One region of the Brassicibacter mesophilus genome, then DNA from elsewhere that is predicted to be linked to it. Evidence: predicted binding sites of a transcription regulator. Region 1 holds the regulator's gene; the other holds the start of a gene.
The links. The regulator HrcA, encoded in region 1, represses chaperone genes, less so after heat shock. The targets are predictions, from matches to a motif close to ATTAGCACTCNATANTATNGAGTGCTAAT.

Region 1 (12,119 bases):
CAACTAAATGTAGAGTTAACTCTTCAAATTTAGCTCTAGTTAAATCTATATTCAAATGCAGAGGTCCAGCTTGAGTAGCTGTAATAAAAGGCAAATTAATGTTTGTTGTCATTACACTTGACAGCTCTTTTTTAGCCTTTTCAGATGCTTCCTTTAATCTTTGAAGCGCCATCTTGTCATTTCTTAAATCAATTCCATTTTCTTTTTTAAATTGTTCAGCTAAATAGTCTATTACAGCCTGGTCAAAATCATCTCCACCAAGCATATTATCACCTTTAGTTGATATAACCTCAAAAACTCCATCACCAAGCTCTAGTATTGATACGTCGAAAGTACCTCCACCTAAGTCAAATACCATTATTTTATGGTGATCTTGGTCTTTATCTATACCATAAGCAAGTGATGCAGCAGTAGGTTCATTGATTATTCTTCTAACATTCAACCCAGCAATTCTTCCTGCATCCTTTGTTGCTTGTCTTTGACTATCTGTAAAGTATGCTGGCACTGTAATAACAGCATCAGTAACTTTTTCTCCTAGATAATTTTCTGCATCTGTTTTTAATTTTTGAAGAATCATTGCTGAAATGTCCTGTGGAGTATGTTCTTTTCCATCTATAACTTCTTTATGATCAGTACCCATGTGTCTTTTTATAGACATTATAGTTCTATCTGGATTAGTAACTGATTGTCTTTTTGCTGTTTCTCCAACAAGTCTTTCTCCATCTTTAGTAAATGCAACAACAGATGGTGTAGTTCTGTTACCTTCAGCATTTGCTATAACAACTGCCTCTCCACCCTCCATAACTGCTACACAAGAATTAGTTGTTCCTAAATCAATACCTATTATTTTACTCATTTTCATTCCTCCCTATGTAGTATTATACTATTTTGCAACCTTAACCATACTTGGTCTTACAACTCTATCTTTTAACATATAGCCTTTTAAGAATACTTCCATCACAGTGTCTTCAGCATGTTGATCACTTTCTTCTTGGGCAACTGCATGGTGATAGTTAGGATCAAACTTTTGATTTAATGCATCTATTTCTTCTAACCCACTGTCTTTGAGGATATCAACAAACTGTTTATAAACCAATTCTACTCCCTGATAAAAGTTTTCAAGCTTAGTTTCATCTATTTTAATTTCTAAGGCTCTATCAAAGTTATCAATCACTGGAAGAAGTTTGCATATCAGTTCTTGAGATGCATATAAATAGGTGGACTCTTTCTCTTTCTCAACTCTTTTTCTATAATTATTAAAGTCAGCTTGCAACCTAAGATATCTATTATCTACTTCTTCAAGTTCTTTTAGCGTATTTTCATACTCATTTTGTATTTTTTCATATTCTACGTTATTAGCTTCATCTTTTAAATCATCAACATTTGCCTCAAAATTGCTGTTGATTTCTTCCGTTATATTATCACCTACAGTATCACTTTTTTTCTCTTGCTTTCCCTTAATATCTTCTACTGCCACTTCCTTCACCTCACTAATTCTTTTTTGTTCTTAATTTTTCATAAAACATATGCTTTAGTAACCAACTAGCAAATTAAATTACATTAGTTAGGTGCAAGAATTAAATCTCACACCTTATTTTATGAAATATTTTTCAATTATTTCATTCAAATCTAAGGATAACGATCTGACTGTTGATATTACATTTGAGTAGTCCATTCGTGTAGGTCCTATAACTCCAATTTTCCCTATTGTTTTGCCATTAATACTATAAGTTGCAGTAATAACGCTACAATTTTTTATCTCGTCATAACTATTCTCATTACCTATTCTTACTTCGATATCGTTAAAGTTACTGTTTAACATCATATCAACAACAGTGTTCTTGTTTTCTATGAATGATATAAATTCTTTTGCCCTATTAATGTCGTTGTATTCAGGAAAATTAAATATCTTCGTTACTCCATCAGAGTAAAGCTGGATCTCCGCAGTATCATCTAAGGTTTGAATGATTATAGGAACTATATTTGATATTGAATCTTTCAAAGAATACATTTCATTTACTAATTTTTCATGAATACCAGAGCTAATCTCTTCAATTGTATACCCTCTTAAATTTTCATTAAGGAAATTAGTTATCATATTAAGTTGCTCTAAAGCTATTTCGTTGTCTACTCTTAGAACAGTATTTTTTACGACGCCTGAATTTGTGACAATTACGACTAATATTTTTGTTTCATCTATCGGTATTAGTTGAATATGCTTCAATTGACCTTTTTTTAACTGCGGTGCTATAGCAAGTGAAGTATAGTTAGTCACTTTAGAAAGAATTTTAGCAGCATTTTGAATAATTGTATCTATCTCTCCAATTTCTTTCATCAATATACTTTTTATATCCTGGCGAAGTATAAAATCAATATTGGCTGACTGTAAAAGCCTATTTACATAAAGTCTGTAACCTTTATCTGAGGGAATTCTTCCTGCAGAAGTATGCGGCTGAACCAAATATCCAAGCTCTTCTAAATCAGACATCTCATTTCTAATAGTAGCAGAACTAACTCCTAAATCATACTTTTTAGAAATAGTTCTTGATCCTATAGGCTCTGCACTTGATATATAGCTTTGTATAATAGCTTGCAAGACTCTAAGTTTTCTTTCATCAAGCATCATACTATTATCACATCCTATTGTTATTAAAAGATGAAAACAAGTTCCATCTTTTTTCGTTATTAGCACTCTATGCTATCGAGTGCTAATCTTTATGTTTTTAACTTATCATTGATATTTCAATTTGTCAATACCTTTTTAAAACTATTTCTTTAATCCATTTAATACTTTTATACTATTATCTACGGTAATATGTCCATAAAAACAAGATTGCATAAATCAAGTCCTTGTTTAGTTAATTTAATATTATTGAGGTCTTCATATAACAACCCTTGTTTAACATGTTTGGTAATTATATCTCCAAATTTTTCGCCTATATCAACACTAAATCTCCTAGCAAATCTACTTTTATTAATTCCTTGAATAAGTCTTAGCCCTAATATAATATATTCAGCCATTTCCATTTCTCTATTTATAACTTCAACTTCAGTTATTGGAAGCTCTTTATTATCTATTTTAGTAAAGTAATCTTCAAAATCATATAAATTTCCATATCTCTTATTATTAATATTTGAATGAGCTGATATTCCTAATCCAACATATGGTTCTACGTTCCAGTATATAAGATTATGCTCACATTTATATTCTTTCTTTGCAAAATTAGATATTTCATAATGATAATATCCATTTTGCTTCAATAATTCTACTCCAGAATGGTACATCTCTCTTTCTTCATCCTCGTCTGGTAATTGTAGCTCAGATTTTTGATGGCTAATATAAAATGGAGTACCTTCCTCTAATTTTAGACTATAGTATGAAATATGATCAGCACTTAAAATTATTGCTTTTTTTAGCGTATCTTTTACATTGTCTATACTTTGTTCTGGTAAATTAAACATAATATCAAAATTAATATTGTCAAATCCATGTTTTCTTATCATGTTATAAGTTTCAATAACATCATTAGCAGAATGAATTCTTCCTATTCTCTTTAACATATCATTGTTAAAAGACTGGACTCCCATACTTATTCTGTTTATTCCTATTTGTTTATAAATATTTAATTTTTCCCTATCTAGTGTTTTAGGATTTACCTCAATACTAAATTCAGCTAATTTACTCATATTTAACCGTTTATTCATGTGCTCTATTATTTCGTAGATGTACCTTCCATCCACATATGAAGGCGTACCACCACCAATAAATATCGTCTTAACATTAAACTCTTTTAATTCAGCAGTATACAAATCAATTTCTTTTTTTAAATAATATATATATTTCTCAACTAAATCCTGCTTATTCGTATATGAATTAAAGTCACAGTATAAGCATTTACTTTTGCAGAAAGGAATATGCACATATACCCCTATATCCTTCATCAAATTGACCTCCTAAAAAAAATGCACACGTATGTGTGCATTTTAGACTATTTATCGTCATACTTTAAAACAGCTAAAAATGCTTCTTGTGGTACTTCCACACTACCTAGCTGTCTCATTCTCTTCTTTCCTTCCTTCTGCTTTTCCAGTAGTTTCTTCTTTCTAGTAATATCTCCACCATAACATTTTGCTAGAACATCTTTTCTAAGAGCTCTTACAGTTTCTCTTGCAATTATCTTAGCTCCAACAATTGCTTGTATCGGAACAGCAAACTGGTGTCTAGGAATTACATCCTTAAGCTTCTCTGCTATCATACGTGCCCTCTCGTAAGCTTTTTCTTCATGTACAATTATCGAGAATGCATCCACTAATTCACCATTTATTAAAATATCAAGCTTTACTAATTCAGATTTCTTATAGCCCTTCAATTCATAGTCTAGTGATGCATATCCTTTAGTCCTTGATTTTATAGCGTCAAAGAAATCATATATAACTTCATTCAGAGGTATCTCATAGTGCATCACGACTCTTGTTTGCTCTATATATTCCATGTTAATAAATATACCTCTTCTGTTTTGGCATAATTCCATTATTGTTCCAACATAGTCAGTCGGTGTCATTATATTTACATCAACTATAGGTTCTTCCATATATTCTATTTCTGTAGTCGGTGGTAAATTAGTAGGATTTTGAAGCGTAAACTCTTCTCCATTCTTTTTCTTTACCTTATATATTACACTTGGAGCAGTAGTTACAATGTTTAAGTCAAACTCTCTTTCTAATCTTTCCTGTATTATCTCCATATGAAGTAGTCCCAAGAATCCACATCTGAAACCAAATCCTAATGCAATAGAAGTCTCAGGTTCAAAAACAAGTGCTGCATCATTTACTTGTAATTTTTCTAATGCATCTCTGACGCTGTTATAATCCTCTCCTTCAGCAGGATATATACCACAATATACCATTGAAGTTACCTTTTTATATCCAGGCAATGGCTTGTCTGTAGGTCTGCTCGCTTCTGTTATAGTATCTCCAACCCTTGCATCTTTAACATTTTTAATACTGGCTGCAACATAACCTACATCACCAGCAGACAGCTGATCTATACTAACTTGTCTAGGAGCAAATATTCCTACCTCTGTAACTTCAAATTTCTTATTGGTGGCCATCATTCTTATTTCCATACCTGGTTCTATAGTTCCCTCTACCACCCTTGTAAGAGCTATAACTCCTTTATAACTATCATAATAAGAATCAAAAATAAGTGCCTTAAGAGGTGCTTCGCTATCTCCTTGAGGTGCTGGTACTTTGTGTACAATATCTTCTAGTACATCTTCAATGTTTAACCCTTCTTTCGCTGATATCATCGGTACATCTTCACAGTCAAGTCCAATTACATCCTCAACTTCCTTCTTGATTTCTTCAGGTCTTGCACTTGGTAAATCTATTTTATTTATTATTGGTAATATTTCCAGATTCTGTTCTAAAGCTAAATAAACATTTGCTAATGTCTGCGCCTCTATACCTTGTGCAGCATCTACTACTAATAAAGCTCCTTCACATGCCGCTAAACTTCTTGAAACCTCATAATTAAAGTCCACATGCCCCGGAGTATCTATAAGATTAAGTATATACTCGTTACCATCTTTCGCTTTATACACAAGCCTTATAGCTTGGAGTTTTATTGTTATGCCTCGTTCCCTCTCCAAATCCATATTATCTAATAATTGTTCCTGCATTTCACGATGTGTAACTAGACCCGTTTTTTCAATCAGCCTATCTGCTAAAGTTGACTTCCCATGATCTATATGTGCAATTATAGAAAAATTTCTTACTCTACTTTGTCTGTCTTTTCCCATATTTATCCTCCTCCGAAATGGAAGTAATCTTTATAAATTATAACATAAGTTAAAAACTGTTAAAAGACCAGACTTTTTTCTGGTCTTTTAACTATCAAAAAATTTCTCTTTATAATAGTTAATTGTCCGAAATACACGCTTAGTCTGAGAGACAATCTCACCTAAGTAATAATCTATCTGCTCTTTATCGATAATGTATTCATCACCCATGAGATAAAGCCTATATAAGTCATTATCATTCACAATTCCATAAATACGTTTATCAGATATACACATTATTTCCCTTAAAGTATTATCTACTTTATACAAGCTAATTAATAAAAACAAAAAGCATACAACAAAAACCACAAATTTTAGTCGCCTTTGCTTTTTATAGTTCTTAATTTTTTTATACCTTTCTACTCTGCTTTCCACAATAATCACCAGCATTATTATGGACAACTTTCTGGTTCTTTATTCCTATTTGTATAGTGACCCAAATCTACTATCAAAAGGATAATATCTATATGAAGCTTTTCCTTTAATAGAATCTATTGAAATCAAACCTAAATATCTGCTATCTTTACTTGCACCTTTGTTTCTATTATCTCCTAAAACAAAAACATATTCTTCTGGTACTTCCCATACACTATCTTCATAAGTATACGTATAAGCTTCTTCACTAATATATTCTTCATTTAGCACTTCATCATTTACATATACTTTACCATCAATAATCTCAACTTTGTCACCAGACACACCAATTACTCTTTTTATGTAATCCTTGTCTGGATCATCTGGTGCTTTTAATACAACAATATCTCCTTTTTTTGGCTCACCAAGCATATACACTATCTTATTAGTAAAAAGCCTATCTCTTTCATGTAATGTAGGATACATTGAATAACCTAAAACATAAGTTGTATTAAATAAGAAGGTCTTAATCAATACTGCTATTATAACAGCTAGTGCAATACTTTTTATCCATTCATATATCTCTTTCCTTATTTTATTATCTCCTTCGCTCATTCTTGTTACCTCCTCATCTTATCAAATACCAAAATCTATTATACCATTATTTTAAGTAAAAAAAAAGAAAAGATAAACACTCAGTTTACCTTTCAAAGTTCATTTTATTGATTATCTTGTATTCCATTTATAACCTCGTTTAAGACTTCGCCAATTAGTTTAGCTGATTCTTTTGCTTCGTCTATTGTATTTAGATTGCTTCCTACCTCTAATAGAGTGTAGTAATCACTTAGGTACTGATTAAATTTCCCATAGGGTTTTATGATAATTCCTTTACATAATCCCGGATACATTTTATCCGATACTGACTTAATGTATTTTGCAAATTTTATTAATTCATCTTTATTTGGATTTTGTGGTCCTATAACCATAGAAAAGGTTGCAACTTCTTTGCTGTTAATTGTGACCTTAGAATCTTTTTTTGCTCTTTCTATATAACTAGCATTTTCTTCAATTCCATCTCTATGTACATCAAAAACTAGTTTTATATTCTTATTCTTGCTTAACTCATCTTTTGCAGTTGCTAAAGAACGAGCATAGGATTCATTGTATGATGGTATGTCATGATAAATATCTACATGTTTAAGTTTATGACCTTTCTCACTTAATACCTTTCCAATGATTTCTCCTATAGTTATTACATTATATTCTCTTTTGTCTGTATGAAATCTACCTGTTTTAATAGGTAAATATGCTTCAGTTCCATGAGTGTGATAAATTAGAATATAAGGATTTTCATGATCTAAATTAATAGAATTTGGAGTTTGTGTAGTATTAGAAGCAATCTGCTCATTATCATCAGTTCCTAGTTGTTCTTCACCTTCGTTATGTTCAATTGGGTCTTCTATGAACACTATATCTTCAAGGACAATAGCTTCGTTTTCTTCACCTTCATCTTCATTTCCATTTTCAATAAACTCAGCATTATTTCCACTTACAGCAGTAGCATCAAACATTTTGAAAATTGCAGGAAATTGGCTTTTAAAATACGTCTTTGGTTCAAAAAAAATAGACACTTTTGACCATAATCTGTTAAAATTCATTAGATTATCTTTTTCTACTTGAACATCATACACACGCTTCATATATATATTCGAACTTGAGAAAAGCCTTATATAAAAATTGTCTTCTTGTTTATTATCATCATTAATTGTTAAATCAACAGCTTCAGTATTTAAGTGACTGTCATCACTTGTATTACTAAAAACAGGAACTGCTATCTCTTCTACCTCTGCCTTATATTTAATGTCTGTCGTCTCTTTATTATTAGCTGCTTTTCTTATAACTTTTACTCCAAGAAAAAAATTTAGCAGGCATAAAATAGCTATAAATATATATATTATTCTATTATTATCCATTTTTTTTAACCTCATCATTAACACTCCTAACCTTTTTTCTAAAGTATTATATGAAATTATATTCTATACTCAGTGTTAATATGATTAAATAAGAGCATACAAAAATCCTATAGCAGCCTACAGGATTTTATTATATAAAAATTCTTACTTATATTTAATTAATATATCTATTAACATCCTTTAAGTCTATGCCATGATGTAGTGATATATTGATACCATTAGCAACAACTAACGACAAGCTACTTATTAGATCATCTATTTCTTTTGGAGTTACTACTACGTTAGGCATATAAGGCATTAACACTTCCTTTATCAATTCATGTTTATCTTCAGACTCCATTTGTTCAAGCATTTCATAAAAATTACTTCCTTTTTCAGAGTGATTTTTCATTGATTCTACTATCAATTCCATTGTATCATTGACCATCGTAGCAGCATCTACTACAGTTGGAATTCCTATAGCTATTACTGGAACACCTAAATACTCTTTATTTAGTGCTTTTCTTTTATTTCCTACTCCTGAACCAGGATTTATGCCTGTATCAGATATTTGAATTGTAGTGCTTACTCTTTCCATTTTTCTTGATGCAAGAGCATCTACTGCTATTACAATATCGGGAGAAGTTTTTTCAACAATACCTTTTATTGTTTCACTTGTTTCAATACCTGTTAATCCCATAACACCTGGAGATATAGCTGAAACGTTAGCCATAGCATCATCTTCAGTCTTATTATAAGCCTTAAACAGGTGCCGAGTAACATATACCTTATCAACAACATTTGGTCCTAATGCATCTGGAGTTACATTCCAGTTCCCAAGACCTACAACTAAAGTCTTTGTCAGTTTATTTGGATTTATTAATACTTTTAATTCTTTTGCCAATACTTTACTTATTTCATCTTTTAAATCTTGATCTGCTCTACTAAGCGCGGGGACTTCTATAGTTATGTAGCTTCCAACAGGCTTGCCAATCTTTTTCTCTCCATTCTTATTTAAAACTTTTACCCTTGTTATAGTATAGTCATTAGCTTCATCCTTTTCTACTTCAACACCCGATATTTCTTTTTTATTTCTCTGCTGATACAATTCTCTCGCTTCAATAGCCAAATCTGTCCTTACTTGAAACATAGCTCTACCTCCATTATTATAAACAGATTAATTTTCTTTAGTATTATATTTGCTCTTATAGGCAATATTTATACTAATAGAAATAATAGCTCTCAATAATCTTTATATTTCTGGGAAAACAAAAGAAATAGCATATTTTGCTTGCATTTTGTATCTCTTCATGGTAAAATTACTTTTGTTAATTGCATTCGAAGGGGGTGAACCTGATGGCAAATATTAAATCAGCAAAGAAAAGAATCGAAGTTACTAAAGTTAGAACGTCTATAAACAAATCAAGAAAATCAGAAATAAAAACTTATATAGCTAAGTTCGATAAAGCTTTAGACAACGGAAACTTTGATGAAGCTAAAGCATTACTTAAAGTAGTTGAAAGAAAGCTTTCTAGAGCTGCAGCAAAAAATACTGTTCATAAGAACGCTGCTTCTAGACATGTTAGTCGTTTAGCAAAAAGACTTAATGCTGCTGTATAATTTCATCAACTAGAGTAATAACTTAAATAAATAACTTCGGGCTATGCCCGAAGTGTTTTAGTTTTTGATAATCATAATTCAAAAATTTTTTCTAACTCTTCATATTTTTTATGAGTTATTAATGCATCTTTATCACAGTCTTTAAAATTCACTATATACGTCCATCTCCCGTATGGAGATATCTTAGATATCTTAGACATATTAATAATGTATGATTTATGACATCTATAAAATAGAGTTTTTTCAAGCTTACTTTCTATGTCACCTAAAGTTTCTGATGTCATATGTTTATCATCATTTGTATAAATAACTGTGCTTCTTCCTTCCCTTTGTACCATAACTATATCTTCCATATCTATAAAGTTGACACCATCTTTATTTTTAATTATCAGTTTATCCAAAGGAGATTGCTGAAATATTACATCTTTTACATTATCAGCATAATTGCTCGAACAAGTATCCTTAATTCTACTGAGTGTCTTGATAACTCTATCTATTTTAAAAGGTTTGGTTATATAGTCAAAAGCATATACTTCAAACGCCTCCGGCATAAACTCTGGATGAGCAGTAGCAAATATTATCATCTTCTTGGGATCTATATCAGATACCATCTTTGCACATTCAATTCCATCTAGTCCCGGCATCTCAATGTCTAGAAATATGACCTGGGGATCTATTTTTTCTAGAAAGCAAAGAACACTATTACCATCCTCTGCTTCTGCAGCAACTTCAAAACCCTCAACTTTTTCTACTATCTTTCTCAATACCATTCTCATTCCTATATCATCATCTGCTATTAGTACCTTTATACCCATGTCTTGTCACCATTCCTTTTTGTCCCTTTGGCTTTCCTAATATCTCAGATAAAATTATTCCTTGAAGAATTGTTTTGCTATTGAAGTTTAATATAAAATCATTATTTCGCGCATCTTTTTTATTTAGATTGGAACACAGCTCTTTACAATTCTTATTATTTGACGTTTTTGTAGACATCCTAACCACCCACTATTCCTTTTCTATTTCACTAATATCATTTTTATTAATATTTGAAATAGCTTCTCTCATGTCTGTATCTGCAATTACATTTTTCATATTATAATAATCCATAACTCCAATCTTACCGTTTTTAAATGCTATAGCTAATGCTTTTGGCACTTCTGCTTCAGCCTCTACTACTTTTGCCCTCATTTCTTGAACAGCGGCCAACATTTCCTGTTCTTTAGCAACAGCCATTGCTCTTCTTACTTCTGCCTTTGCTTGAGCAATATGTTTGTCAGCTTCAGCCTGATCAGTCTGTAGTTTCGCACCAACATTTCTCCCGACATCAACATCTGCTATATCTATTGATAAGATTTCAAATGCTGTTCCAGCATCAAGTCCTTTTTCTAGAACCGTTTTTGAAATAAGATCAGGATTTTCTAAAACTGCATCATGGGTTACAACCGAACCTACTGTAGTAACTATACCTTCACCTACACGAGCAATGATTGTTTCTTCACCTGCACCTCCGATAAGCTTATCAATATCTGTTCTTACTGTCACTCTTGCTTTTACCTTTAATTCTATTCCATTTTTAGCAATAGCGGCAATATCTGGAGTTTCAATGACTTTTGGTTTTACAGTCATCTGTACTGCTTCAAAAACATCACGTCCTGCTAAATCAATTGCAGTTGCCTTTTCAAACTCAAGTGATATATTCGCTCTTTCAGCTGCTATAAGTGCATTTACAACACTATCAATATCTCCTCCTGCAAGGAAATGAGCTTCTAGCTGATCACTTGAAATATCTAATCCAGCTTTTCTTCCTTTTATTAAGGCTCTTATTATTTTGTTAGGATTAACTCTTCTTAGCTTCATACCAATAAGAGTTAGTATGCTTACGCTTACATTAGAAGCAACAGCAGAAATCCAAAGTCCTATAGGAACAAAACTAAAGAAAAGAGCTAACACTACTCCTATAGCAGCTATTATTAATATACCGGCAAAGATTGGCATAAAACATCCTCCTACTCATTGTTATTTTTTACTTCATCTATTTTTCTTACCACAATACGTCTTCCAGATACTTTTATAACCTTTACAACAGCTCCTTTAGCTATATAATCTCCTTCTGAAACTACATCAAGCTTCACTCCATCAAAATCAACTGTACCTGCTGGTCTTAAAACGGTTATGGCAGTTCCCTGCTTATTAAGGAAATATTGCATATCACTAGTCCCTATATAACCGTCTTCGTTTTTCATCGCAGTAGATAAAACAATCTTTCCTGAAAGCTTTCCTTTGCTTGCAGAATTCAAAATAACAGATATTAGAATTCCTAACACTGCTAATATAATCATAATTAGAATTAAGG
Region 2 (12,119 bases), on a different contig from region 1:
GTGATTTTCTAAATTTGTTAAATAAGGCTAAAGACAATGATATAGTAATATATAACGGAGTAAATATTAATAAATGGCAAAAAGCTTTTAATGCTTCTTTAGAAATACAAGATATGTTAGGTAGTAAGTATGAAGGTAGTTATTATTCTAAAGCAATTCCATTTAAAGAAATTAGAAGAAGCTTTGGGATGACATTGTTTATAGGATTCTTTATCGCGTTCCTCTTCTTCATAGCATCAGGAAGCATTATATACTTTAAGCTATTTAACGAAATAAAACAAGATGGTGTTGAATATAATATTCTTAAGAAAATAGGAGTAACTAAAAAAGAAATAAATAAAATGATAACAAAGCAAATAGCTATAATATTTTTCTTACCTTTTGTTGTCAGTACAATACATTCATTATTTGCATTAAAATCTCTTTCCAATTTACTAATGAAAAATCTATTTGCTAATGGTATTGTAGTTATGATGGGATATTTTGTTTTCCAAGCAATATACTTCTTGATAATAAGAAGGATTTATATAAATAGGATAAAGTGCTTGACTATTGATTAGCAATTTAAAGGGAGAAGTTTACTACTTCTCCCTTTTCCCATTTTAACTAATGCTTACTATCTATAGGTTATCTTTTTTATATTTAAATGATGTAGACTATTTAGACTATTTTAAATCCAATTAAATATAGTGAAAATTCAAAAATACACATGTATTTTTGATTAATTAATAGTATAATGGTTATATTTAAATAAGAAGATGAATGCTAATTTAAGGAAAGGAAGAAGACTATGGAATATAATATTTCTGAGGGAAAAAATAAAATAATTATAAAAGATGTAAGAGATTTTGAGCCAAAGCATATTTTTGATTGCGGTCAGTGCTTTAGATGGAATGAAGAGCCAGATGGAAGCTATACAGGTGTGGCGCATAATAGAGTAATTAACGTTAATAAGACAGGAAACGATGTTATACTTTCTAATACCAATATGGAGGATTTCAATAATATCTGGTATGACTATTTCAATCTCGGTACAGATTATGGACAGATAAAAAAAGAGCTATCAAGTGATCCTATATTAAAAAAGGCTATAAAATTTGGGGAAGGTATAAGAATATTAAGTCAAGATGAGTGGGAAATATTAATATCATTCATTATATCCGCTAACAACAGGATACCGATGATAAAAAGGGCTATAGAGTTGCTAAGCGAGAGATATGGTAATTATATTGGTGAATATAATGGCAAAAAATACTATAGCTTCCCAACTGCGGATAAACTAGATAATCTTACAATAGAGGAAGTTGAAAACTGCAAGACTGGATTTAGGGCTAAATACATAGTTAGTGCAGCTACAATAATATCAAGCAAAGAGACAGACATATATAGATTTGTAAATTTATCTACTGATGATGCTAGAAAAGAGTTAATGACATTTGCAGGAGTTGGACCTAAGGTGTCTGATTGCATCATGCTGTTTTCTATGGGCAAATACGATGCTTTTCCTATCGATGTATGGGTGAAAAGAGTTATGGAATATTTTTATCTCAAAGAGGATTCAAAGCTTAATTACATTCAGCAATATGGACAAAATAAGTTTGGTAAATACGCAGGCTTTGCTCAGCAATATTTGTTTTATTATGCCAGAGAGCTTGGCATTGGTAAAAAGTAAAGGATATAACTAAAAAAGAACAACAAAATCTCATAAGCATTCTCTTATCTTTTTTGGTTATATTCTAACATATATGTCAGCGGACATTATAGATTAAGGGGGAGTGATGGTGTTAGGAACAGTAGTAAATGTTATAACAATTATTACAGGAAGCTTAGTAGGAGTATTCTTAAAAAATAGATTTAAGGAAAATTACAGAAATACTATTATGAATGGCCTTGGTATGATAGTAATAATTATTGGCCTAATGAGTGCTCTTAAAACTGAAGATATATTGTTAGTAATAATGAGTGTTGTAATAGGAAGCATAATTGGAGAATGGATTAGAATTGAGGATAGGCTCGAAAATCTAGGTAACATGCTTGAAAGAAAAGCCGGGCAAGGTTCATCTAATTTTTCAAAGGGATTTGTTACAGCTTCTTTAATATACTGTGTAGGAGCTATGGCTATAGTTGGCTCATTGGAAAGTGGACTTACAGGAAATCATCAAACACTTTTTGCAAAATCAATCATTGATGGTGTTTCTTCCATTATATTCTCATCTACATTGGGTATAGGGGTTGCATTTTCCGCTGTATCTGTGTTCGTTTATCAAGGCATTATAACCTTATCAGCATCATTTGCTAAAGAATTTCTTATAGAGTCAGTTATTAGAGAAATGGCGGCTGTTGGAGGAATACTGATTATAGGAATAGGTATTAACATATTAGAAATAAAAAGAATTAAAATAGGAAATATGCTTCCAGCTATCTTTATACCTTTATTATATTTTATTATAAGCAGCGTAGTATACAAGCTTATTTAGTGACATTTTTAGAAAAATAATGTATAAAGTAATAAAAAAATTAATATTAGAAATAAAATAGAGAAAAACAGATATATTAAATGAAAATTCATAATATATCAGGATAACAATCGTTATTCGTTTTAAAACCATGATTATGAATGAAAATGATAGTTGATTCCATATAAACCATTAGATAACATATATGTTGTAAGAATTAGCACTCGGCAATGAAGAGTGCTAACAAAATAGAAAAATATTAAAATTATAATAAATAAGGAGGGTAAAATATGAACATTAAACCATTAGGAGACAGAGTAGTTATTAAAAAGGTTGAAGTTGAAGAGAAAACTAAGAGCGGTATAGTACTTCCAGGCTCTGCAAAAGAGCAACCACAAATAGCTGAAGTTGTAGCTGTTGGTGCTGGTATTACAGAAGATGAAAAGAAGAAAGATGAAATAAAAGTTGGCGATAAAGTTATATTCTCTAAATATTCAGGAACAGAAGTAAAAATGGATGGAGAAGAATATACTATTGTAAAATTAGCAGATTTATTAGCAGTAGTAGAATAATTCTTATTTAAAATAGAATTTTGAAACTAAAATCATTAATATCAAAGGAGTGTGAATATAATGGCTAAGGAAGTTAGATTCGGTGAAGAAGCTCGTCGTGCAATGGAGAGAGGTATAAATAAATTAGCTGATACAGTTAAAGTTACTTTAGGACCAAAAGGAAGAAATGTTGTTTTAGATAAGAAATTTGGTTCGCCACTTATCACAAATGATGGTGTTACTATAGCTCGTGAAATAGAGTTAAAAGATGCATATGAAAACATGGGGGCACAATTAGTTAAAGAAGTTGCAACTAAAACAAATGACGTAGCTGGTGATGGAACTACAACTGCTACTTTATTAGCTCAAGCTATTATAAGAGAAGGACTTAAAAACGTTGCTGCAGGTGCTAACCCAATGATTCTTAAAAAGGGTATACATAAAGCAGTTGATGCTGCAGTAGAAGAAATTAAGTCATTTTCAAAATCAATTGAAAGCAAAGAAGCTATAGCTCAAGTTGCTTCAATATCAGCTGCTGATGAAGAAATAGGAAGCTTGATTGCAGAAGCTATGGATAAAGTAGGTAAAGATGGAGTTATAACTGTTGAAGAATCAAGATCAATGGGAACAACACTTGATGTAGTTGAAGGTATGCAGTTTGACAGAGGATATCTATCACCCTACATGGTAACAGATGCTGAAAAAATGGAAGCAGTATTAGAAAACCCTTATATATTAATTACTGACAAAAAGATAACTAATATTCAAGAAATATTACCAATATTAGAGCAAATAGTTCAGCAAGGAAAGCAACTAATAATAATTGCTGAAGATGTTGAAGGAGAAGCACTAGCTACATTAGTAGTTAACAAATTAAGAGGAACATTTACATGTGTTGCTGTTAAAGCTCCTGGATTTGGTGATAGAAGAAAAGAAATGTTAAGAGATATCGCGATCTTAACTGGAGGAGAAGTAATATCAGAAGAATTAGGATATGACTTAAAAGAAGCTACAATAGATATGTTAGGTAGAGCACAAACTGTAAAAGTTGACAAAGAAAACACTACTATAGTAAATGGTGCTGGAAACCAAGCAGATATCAAAGATAGAATTAAACAACTTAAAGCGCAAATAGAAGAAACTACTTCTGAATTTGACAAAGAAAAATTACAAGAAAGATTAGCTAAATTATCAGGTGGAGTTGCAGTAATCCAAGTTGGTGCAGCAACTGAAACTGAATTAAAAGAAAGAAAATTAAGAATTGAAGATGCGCTAGCCGCTACAAGAGCTGCTGTTGAAGAAGGTATAGTACCTGGTGGTGGAACAGCTTTAATCAATGCAATTCCAGCTGTTGAAAAACTATTAAGTACTGTTTCAGGAGACGAAAAAACAGGTATAAACATAATTTTAAGAGCATTAGAAGAGCCAGTTAGACAAATTGCTGCTAACGCAGGATTAGAAGGCTCTGTTATAGTAGAACATGTGAAAACTAAAGAGATAGGTATTGGATTTGATGCACTAAACGAAAAATATGTAAGCATGATAGAAGCTGGTATAGTAGATCCAACTAAAGTAACAAGATCTGCACTTCAAAATGCTGCATCAGTATCTGCTATGGTATTAACTACTGAAGGTGTAGTAGCAGATGAAGAAGAAGAGCAAGATATGCCACCAATGGGTGGAGGAATGCCAGGCGGAATGCCAATGATGTAAGAACTTCTAAAATAGAAAACATGTATTTTTAGAAGTTTGATAATTAAATAAGTATACAGAATTAACTGTTTGCAAACCAAAAGCCGATAAGAAATGGTTTTAGATATTTCTTATCGGCTTTATGTTTTTGTAAGAGATGAGAATAGTAGTATGAATAGTCACAAACACGTTTTGAAGCATTATCACAACAAACTATTAAACTGTTCGTAAAAATAGACAAAACTAAAGAAATGTTGTAGACATGAGTGTTTTTTATCTTGGTATATAGCTTCTCTCTAAACATGAATCTTTTATCTAGAAAATGCATGATCAAGTCAATAAAAGCTATAGAAATAAAAAATGACAATAATTTAAACAATGGATTCATAATGGTAGACCCTTACAAAGATTATTTCATTTTTTAGCAAACATAAAAGGTCTTGTTTTTATATCGTAAGTAAGCTTTGAATTTGAATTCTCTTCTTTCCAATATTCAATTAAAATCCATTTCTTGTTATTTATATCTATGTCAAAATCCTCTTCTATTTCTGCCCCATCTTCTGATAGAGCGTGAATAGTATGGCTTCCGTCTGCCAAATTATAATAGAAATATAACCAGTTATGCTGGTCTTCAACTTTAAAACTATTATCTATTATCTTTTTTCCATCTATGGCTACTTCTATTTCTACATTTCTATTCGAAAAACTTTGGTTTGAAATTATTATAATTAGGTTTGATACTCCCTCTTTTTCCTTTAAAGACTTATACCTATTATTAGATATAATTTTTCCTATATTGGTTTCAGTGTTAAGAAGTATTATTTTGTGACCTGCATAAGATAACATCATTAAGCATAAAAGTAGTGCTGAGGATAATATTATTATATTTAGTTTTAGCTTTTTCTTTTTCATATATTGTCTACTTCTTTCTTATGTAATCATGACATCGAATGCATTATATTACATATAACTTGTGAATTTTCAATATTGCTAATATTGAACAATCTACTTATCGAGAAAAGAATATTACAGTAATCTTGTAAAAAATTACTATAACCACTAATTTTTATTATAACATAAATTAGAAAAATATGTATAAAGATAAATTACTTTTAGCATAGTGTAAAAACAGTCAATTTTGATATATATCAAAAACCTCCTTGTTAGGAGGTTTTTTGATTATACACTTCGATTGTGCTTTTTATTTCTTTTTCTGTTACCAGCTTTATTCTATTCCATCCTCTTTTATCTATTGCATCATGTATAGAGTATTGAACACTTTGTGAAGACAGTTGGCACTTGGATAATATATCTCTAAGCTGCGAACATGAAGACTCTGTTATTGTATTACTATAGGAAAATGAAATATACTTTTCAGAATATATGAGGTCGTTTAATAAGTCTTTTTCGGTTAAGCTTTTATCTATGTACATAGATAAACCTCTCCTTTTTTTAATATATCCTAGGAATGAAGATAGGATAGTATTGATTGATAGTTTTCTTTGTGTTTTTGACTAGCATTATAGCATATATTTTTTAGTTCACTGTCATATATTTTTTCCCCATAATTCAAGCACTTTTTGTAAAGAAGAAATTCTTGATTTAAATGATCTTCAAGCATATGAAGTGTTTTGCAATCTATATCCACAATATGACCTCCAATCAATGATAGAAATAAAGCTTGTTATATATTATTATTCCGCTGTTACCTAAATATATAGCATGAAAAATATGAAATAGGAGACAATAAAATAGTTTAAATGATAAATTGTGTAAAATAATATGGGAAATAAGATTGTGAGGAGAAACATCTATAATTACAGCCTTAAGGTGAGCAATATGGAACAGAGAGATTATAACTTTATTATTATTAAGAAATATTCACATATTATCAAGAAGTATAAGCTTGACAAGCATATAAACTTTTGTTAAGTTATAAAGAAAAATATATACTGTATGCTCATATATATCCTAGAATATGGCTAGGAAGTCTCTACCAGGCAACCGTAAATTGTTTGACTATGAGTGGAATATATAATATCTTGAATCTTTTTAGATTCTGGTATTTATTGTGTTTTTCAATACACAATTCCACTCGAGGGATTGTGTATTTTTTATTATTTGTAATTGTACGAAGAATTTAGATTCTTAATTATAAATATGTGGGAGGTTAATATAATGGAAAAATTCTTGCAAGAAGGGCTGACCTTTGATGATGTGCTATTAGTGCCTGCAAAATCAGAGGTATTGCCAAAAGATGTTAGAGTAAATACACATCTAACAAAGAAAATAAAGTTAAACATTCCTCTAATGAGTGCAGGAATGGATACAGTAACAGATTCAAAGATGGCTATTGCAATAGCTAGAGAGGGCGGTATAGGTATAATACACAAAAACATGTCTATTGAACAGCAAGCTTTAGAAGTAGACAAGGTAAAAAGATCGGAGCACGGTGTTATAACGGACCCGTTTTATTTATCTCCAGATCATATAGTATCAGATGCTCTAGAGCTTATGGAAAGATATCGCATATCAGGTGTTCCAATTACGGATAATAATAAAAAGCTTGTAGGAATTATTACAAATAGAGACATAAGATTTGAAACTGACCCATCTAAAAAGATTGATGAAGTTATGACAAAGAAAAACTTAGTTACAGCTAAAGAAGGCATATCAATGGATGAAGCTCAGGAAATAATGAAGGCTCATAAGATAGAAAAGCTCCCATTAATTGATGATGAAGGTATATTGATTGGTCTTATTACTATAAAGGATATAGAAAAATCAATTCAGTTTCCGAATTCTGCTAAAGATAAAAGCGGAAGACTATTAGCTGGAGCAGCCGTAGGAATTACAGGTGATGTATTAGATAGAGTAAAAGCACTTGTAAACTCTAAAGTTGATGTTATAGTTGTAGATACTGCTCATGGACACTCAAAAGGTGTTATAGAAGCAGTTAAAAAGATAAAAACAGAATTTCCAGATGTTCAGTTAATTGCGGGTAATGTTGCCACTGCAGAAGCTACAGAAGATTTAATAAATGCAGGGGTAGACGCTGTTAAAGTTGGTATTGGACCTGGTTCCATATGTACAACAAGAGTTGTAGCTGGTGTTGGAGTACCTCAAATAACAGCTATATATAACTGTGCTGAGGCAGCAAAGAAGCATGGCATACCTGTAATAGGTGACGGAGGTATAAAATACTCTGGAGATATAGTAAAAGCTATAGCAGCAGGTGCAGATGTTGTAATGATGGGGTCAATGTTTGCAGGGACAGAAGAAAGTCCTGGAGAAATGGAATTATACGAGGGAAGAAGATTTAAGGTGTATAGAGGAATGGGTTCACTTGGAGCAATGGCAGCAGGTAGTAAAGACAGATACTTCCAAGAAGATAATAAGAAGTTTGTTCCTGAAGGAGTAGAAGGAAGAGTTGCATATAGGGGACCATTAAAGGATATAGTTTATCAACTAGTTGGTGGACTTAAAGCTGGTATGGGATACTGTGGAGCAGCTACAATACAAGATCTTAAAGAAAAAGGACAGTTTACAAGAATAACTAATGCAGGCCTAATAGAAAGTCATCCACATGATATACACATAACTAAAGAGGCTCCAAACTATAGTAGGAAGTAGTATTAAAATATGGGAGTACAGATATAAAAGAACGTTCATGCGATGAGATTTTTTGCTTCTTTCCTCTAGTTTTCTTATCAGAATCGCATAAGCACTTTCTTATCTTTTATATTCATGCTCCGATATCGATTTGTGTTCTAGACTTAATAAAAAAATGGAGGTAAAAGATGAATAATATGATTCTAATAATGGATTTCGGAGGGCAGTATAGTCAGCTTATTGCTAGAAGAGTAAGAGAGGCTAATATATACTGTGAAATTGTCCCATATAATTGCTCAATTGATAAGATTAAAGAAAAATCACCAAAAGGTATAATTTTTTCTGGTGGCCCTGCTAGTGTATATGCTGAAAGCTCACCTAAATGTGATGAAGAAGTATTTAAACTAGGAATACCTGTTTTAGGAATATGCTATGGTGGACAGCTTATGGCGCAGGTATTCGGAGGAAAAGTAAACAGAGCACAAGCGAGAGAATACGGAAAAATAGAGCTTAATATAAAAGATAGAGAAGGAATATTTAATGATATAAATGAAAGTATCATTTGCTGGATGAGCCACACAGATTTTATTGAAGTTCCTCCTGCAGGCTTTGAAATAACTGCACAAACAGATACTTGTCCTGTAGCCGCAATGAAAAGTAACGAAAAGAAGTTATATGCTGTTCAATTTCATCCAGAAGTTGAGCATACTGAAAGAGGTAAGGATATCATAAATAATTTCTTATACAAGGTTTGTGAAATAACTCCTGATTGGAATATGGGAGACTTCGTTAATGAATCTATTGCTCAGCTTAAGGATCAAATAGGAGATAAGAAAGCTATCTGCGCTCTATCAGGTGGAGTTGATTCATCTGTTGCTGCGGTATTAATACACAAAGCTATAGGCAAAAACTTGACATGTGTTTTCGTTGATCATGGTCTTTTAAGAAAAGATGAAGGGGATCAGGTTGAAGAAGTGTTTAGAAACAGATTTGACATGAACTTGATTAGAGTAAATGCTCAAGAGAGATTTTTAGGTAAGCTTAAAGGTGTAACAGACCCTGAAACAAAGAGAAAGATTATTGGAGAAGAATTTATAAGAGTATTTGAAGAAGAGAAAGCAAAGCTTGGTCAAATCGATTATTTGGTACAAGGAACTATATACCCTGATGTAATAGAAAGTGGAACAGACAAGGCTTCAGTTATCAAAAGTCACCACAATGTAGGCGGACTTCCGGAGGATGTAGATTTTGAATTAATTGAGCCATTGAGACAATTGTTTAAGGATGAGGTTAGGAAAGTTGGGAATGAATTAGGGATACCTGATGACATAGTAAATAGACAACCATTCCCAGGCCCAGGACTTGCTATTAGAGTATTAGGGGAAATAACAGAAGAGAAGCTTCATATAGTAAGAGAAGCAGACTGGATATTTAGAGAGGAAATAAAGATTGCAGGATTAGAAGGAAAGATATGGCAATATTTTGCTGCTCTACCAAACATAAAGAGTGTTGGAGTAATGGGAGATGAAAGAACTTATACACATACAATAGCACTTAGAGCAGTAACATCGTCAGATGGCATGACTTCAGACTGGGCCAGAGTACCATATGAAGTACTTGATAAGGTTTCAAGAAGAATTGTAAATGAAGTTGATGGAGTAAATAGAATAGTTTATGATATAACATCAAAACCACCAGCAACTATTGAGTGGGAGTAGAAAACAGGAAACCTGAAAACATATGTATATCTGTTTTCAGGTTCGTTTTTGCTTAGTAGTTCTATCCTTGGCAAACAATCTAAAAATAGAATTGTAAAGGGAATTGAATTTCTCAATTTTCACCTGATTTACAGGGTAAAGTAGACCGAACGAAAACGAATTATATAAGGCAATAATTCACTAAAAGGGGAGATAGAATGCCATATTCAGTAGATAGAGAAGATTTAAACTTTATGCTTTTATCATGCAAGGACATAAAGGATTGTAAGGATGAAGTTCTTAGAATTATTCCAGAGCTTATTATTTGTACTGACTGTGAACAAAATATGCCTGCTCATATTTACAATGTATTTGATCACATATTAGAAACAGTAAACAAGGTAGACTGTAATTTAATTTTGAAAATAACAGCGCTTTTACATGATATAGGAAAACCTTATAGAAAAACTGTTATTGATAGCATTGATAGTTTTAAGGGGCATGAGGAAGCAAGTGTAATAATTGCAAACCTAATTTTAACAAGACTTGGATATGAAAAAGACTTCATAAATAAAATTTGTACACTTATTAAATATCATGACTACGATATTATTTCCACAGTGGAAGGAGTTAAAGACGCTATTAACCTGATAGGAGATGAGCTTATGCCATATCTTTTCTGTTTTCAAAAAGCAGACTTATTAGCTCATTCACAACAACGATACAAGCCACGATTACCTAAATTAAATGAAGCAAAAGAGATATATGACTCAATGTGTCAAAGGGACTTTTGAATGTAGCAATTTCAAAAATCATAGAAAATATAGGAGATTGATTCAAATAAGATTAAAAAAATTAAATGTGAATCAGAAAAACTTCAAATCTTATAAGATTTGAAGTTTTTTCTAATTATATTTATAATAAGGCTTAAGTAAATTTTACATAGATAATCAAATATTGACAAGAAAGGGTTTGTTTATATAAAATATAACACATAGCGGCATAGCACATAGTGATATATCACTATCACAAAAATAAAAAAAGGAGAATTGAACATGAAAACATTATTTAAAAAGGGTACGGCAGTATTTATGATCTTGGCAATGCTTTTAGCAATGGGAGCAACAGCATTTGCAGCAGAAGGTAAAACGGTAGAAGTTAAAGGTTATAGAGGAAATTGGGAATCTTTATCTGAAGAAGAAATAGCTAAATTACCTGCACATTTTTCAGTTTCTAATGTAGTAGACACATTTGATGTAAAAAAAATTGATGAAAGCATTGATGAGGGACTTATAGTAGAACCTTCTTCAAAGATTACTTTATTAGCTGAAGGAGGAGTTATCTTTGATGTATACAAATTGACAAAAAAAGATGAGACTACATACGAATTTAACTATGGAGAAGAGCTTCCAGGATCAGGACAAGTAGAAATTTCTGTACCTGATGAATCAGGTGCTGTAGATGAATATGGATATGCAAAATATGTAGATAAAACCGTTGATATGTCAGAACTTAAAAATTACACTGTTGATTTTCCACATTATCTACCTGGATGTAGTGTAACTTTAACTGAACCAGGTGATTATTACGTAGTTTTTAGATTTGAAGCACAAGAAGGATCTGCTCAAGCTTTTATTAAAGTTAAGGATACGAATTCGCAGCCAACAGAAACAACTGAAATAACAGAAGCAACAGAACCAACTGAACCAACTGAACCAACTGAACCAACTGAACCAACTGAACCAACTGAACCAACTGAAACAACTGAAATAACAGAAGCAACAGAACCTGCTACTGTAACAGCAGCACCAATGGCATCAAAGGTAATGGTTAATGGTGTTGAAAAATCATTTGATGCTTACAACATTAATGGAAATAACTATTTTAAACTAAGAGACTTAGCAACGGTAGTAAATGGATCTGAAAAACAGTTTGAAGTAGAATGGGACAACGAAAAGAAAGCAATTAACTTAATCTCAAACAAAGCTTACACAGCAGTAGGTGGAGAGATGAGCGAAGGTGATGGAGAAGCAAAAAATGGAGTATTAAATACTGCTAAAATATATAAAGATGGTGTAGAAGTACAACTAACAGCATATAATATCGATGGA

Region 2: a site for HrcA is predicted at 2,673-2,701, ahead of HNR33_RS15805 (co-chaperone GroES). Genes of this name have one in related genera too.

What each region holds. Positions count from the first base shown of each region.
Region 1 is NZ_JBNPXI010000001.1:22,481-34,599, forward strand. It holds gene dnaK (molecular chaperone DnaK) at 1-856, opposite strand, end outside; gene grpE (nucleotide exchange factor GrpE) at 884-1,477, opposite strand; gene hrcA (heat-inducible transcriptional repressor HrcA) at 1,592-2,692, opposite strand; gene hemW (radical SAM family heme chaperone HemW) at 2,806-3,942, opposite strand; gene lepA (translation elongation factor 4) at 3,990-5,801, opposite strand; gene HNR33_RS00160 (hypothetical protein) at 5,889-6,215, opposite strand; gene lepB (signal peptidase I) at 6,261-6,809, opposite strand; gene spoIIP (stage II sporulation protein P) at 6,914-8,182, opposite strand; gene gpr (GPR endopeptidase) at 8,322-9,296, opposite strand; gene rpsT (30S ribosomal protein S20) at 9,503-9,766, shown strand; gene HNR33_RS00185 (LytR/AlgR family response regulator transcription factor) at 9,838-10,581, opposite strand; gene HNR33_RS00190 (hypothetical protein) at 10,553-10,759, opposite strand; gene floA (flotillin-like protein FloA) at 10,772-11,761, opposite strand; gene HNR33_RS00200 (NfeD family protein) at 11,773-12,119, opposite strand, start outside.
Region 2 is NZ_JBNPXI010000016.1:91,412-103,530, reverse strand. It holds gene HNR33_RS15820 (ABC transporter permease) at 1-560, shown strand, start outside; gene HNR33_RS15815 (DNA-3-methyladenine glycosylase family protein) at 791-1,672, shown strand; gene HNR33_RS15810 (DUF554 domain-containing protein) at 1,779-2,477, shown strand; gene HNR33_RS15805 (co-chaperone GroES) at 2,747-3,028, shown strand; gene groL (chaperonin GroEL) at 3,089-4,720, shown strand; gene HNR33_RS15795 (hypothetical protein) at 5,114-5,611, opposite strand; gene HNR33_RS15790 (spore coat protein) at 5,863-6,132, opposite strand; gene HNR33_RS15785 (hypothetical protein) at 6,162-6,347, opposite strand; purine riboswitch at 6,640-6,741, shown strand; gene guaB (IMP dehydrogenase) at 6,878-8,332, shown strand; gene guaA (glutamine-hydrolyzing GMP synthase) at 8,500-10,029, shown strand; gene HNR33_RS15770 (HD domain-containing protein) at 10,227-10,802, shown strand; gene HNR33_RS15765 (stalk domain-containing protein) at 11,064-12,119, shown strand, end outside.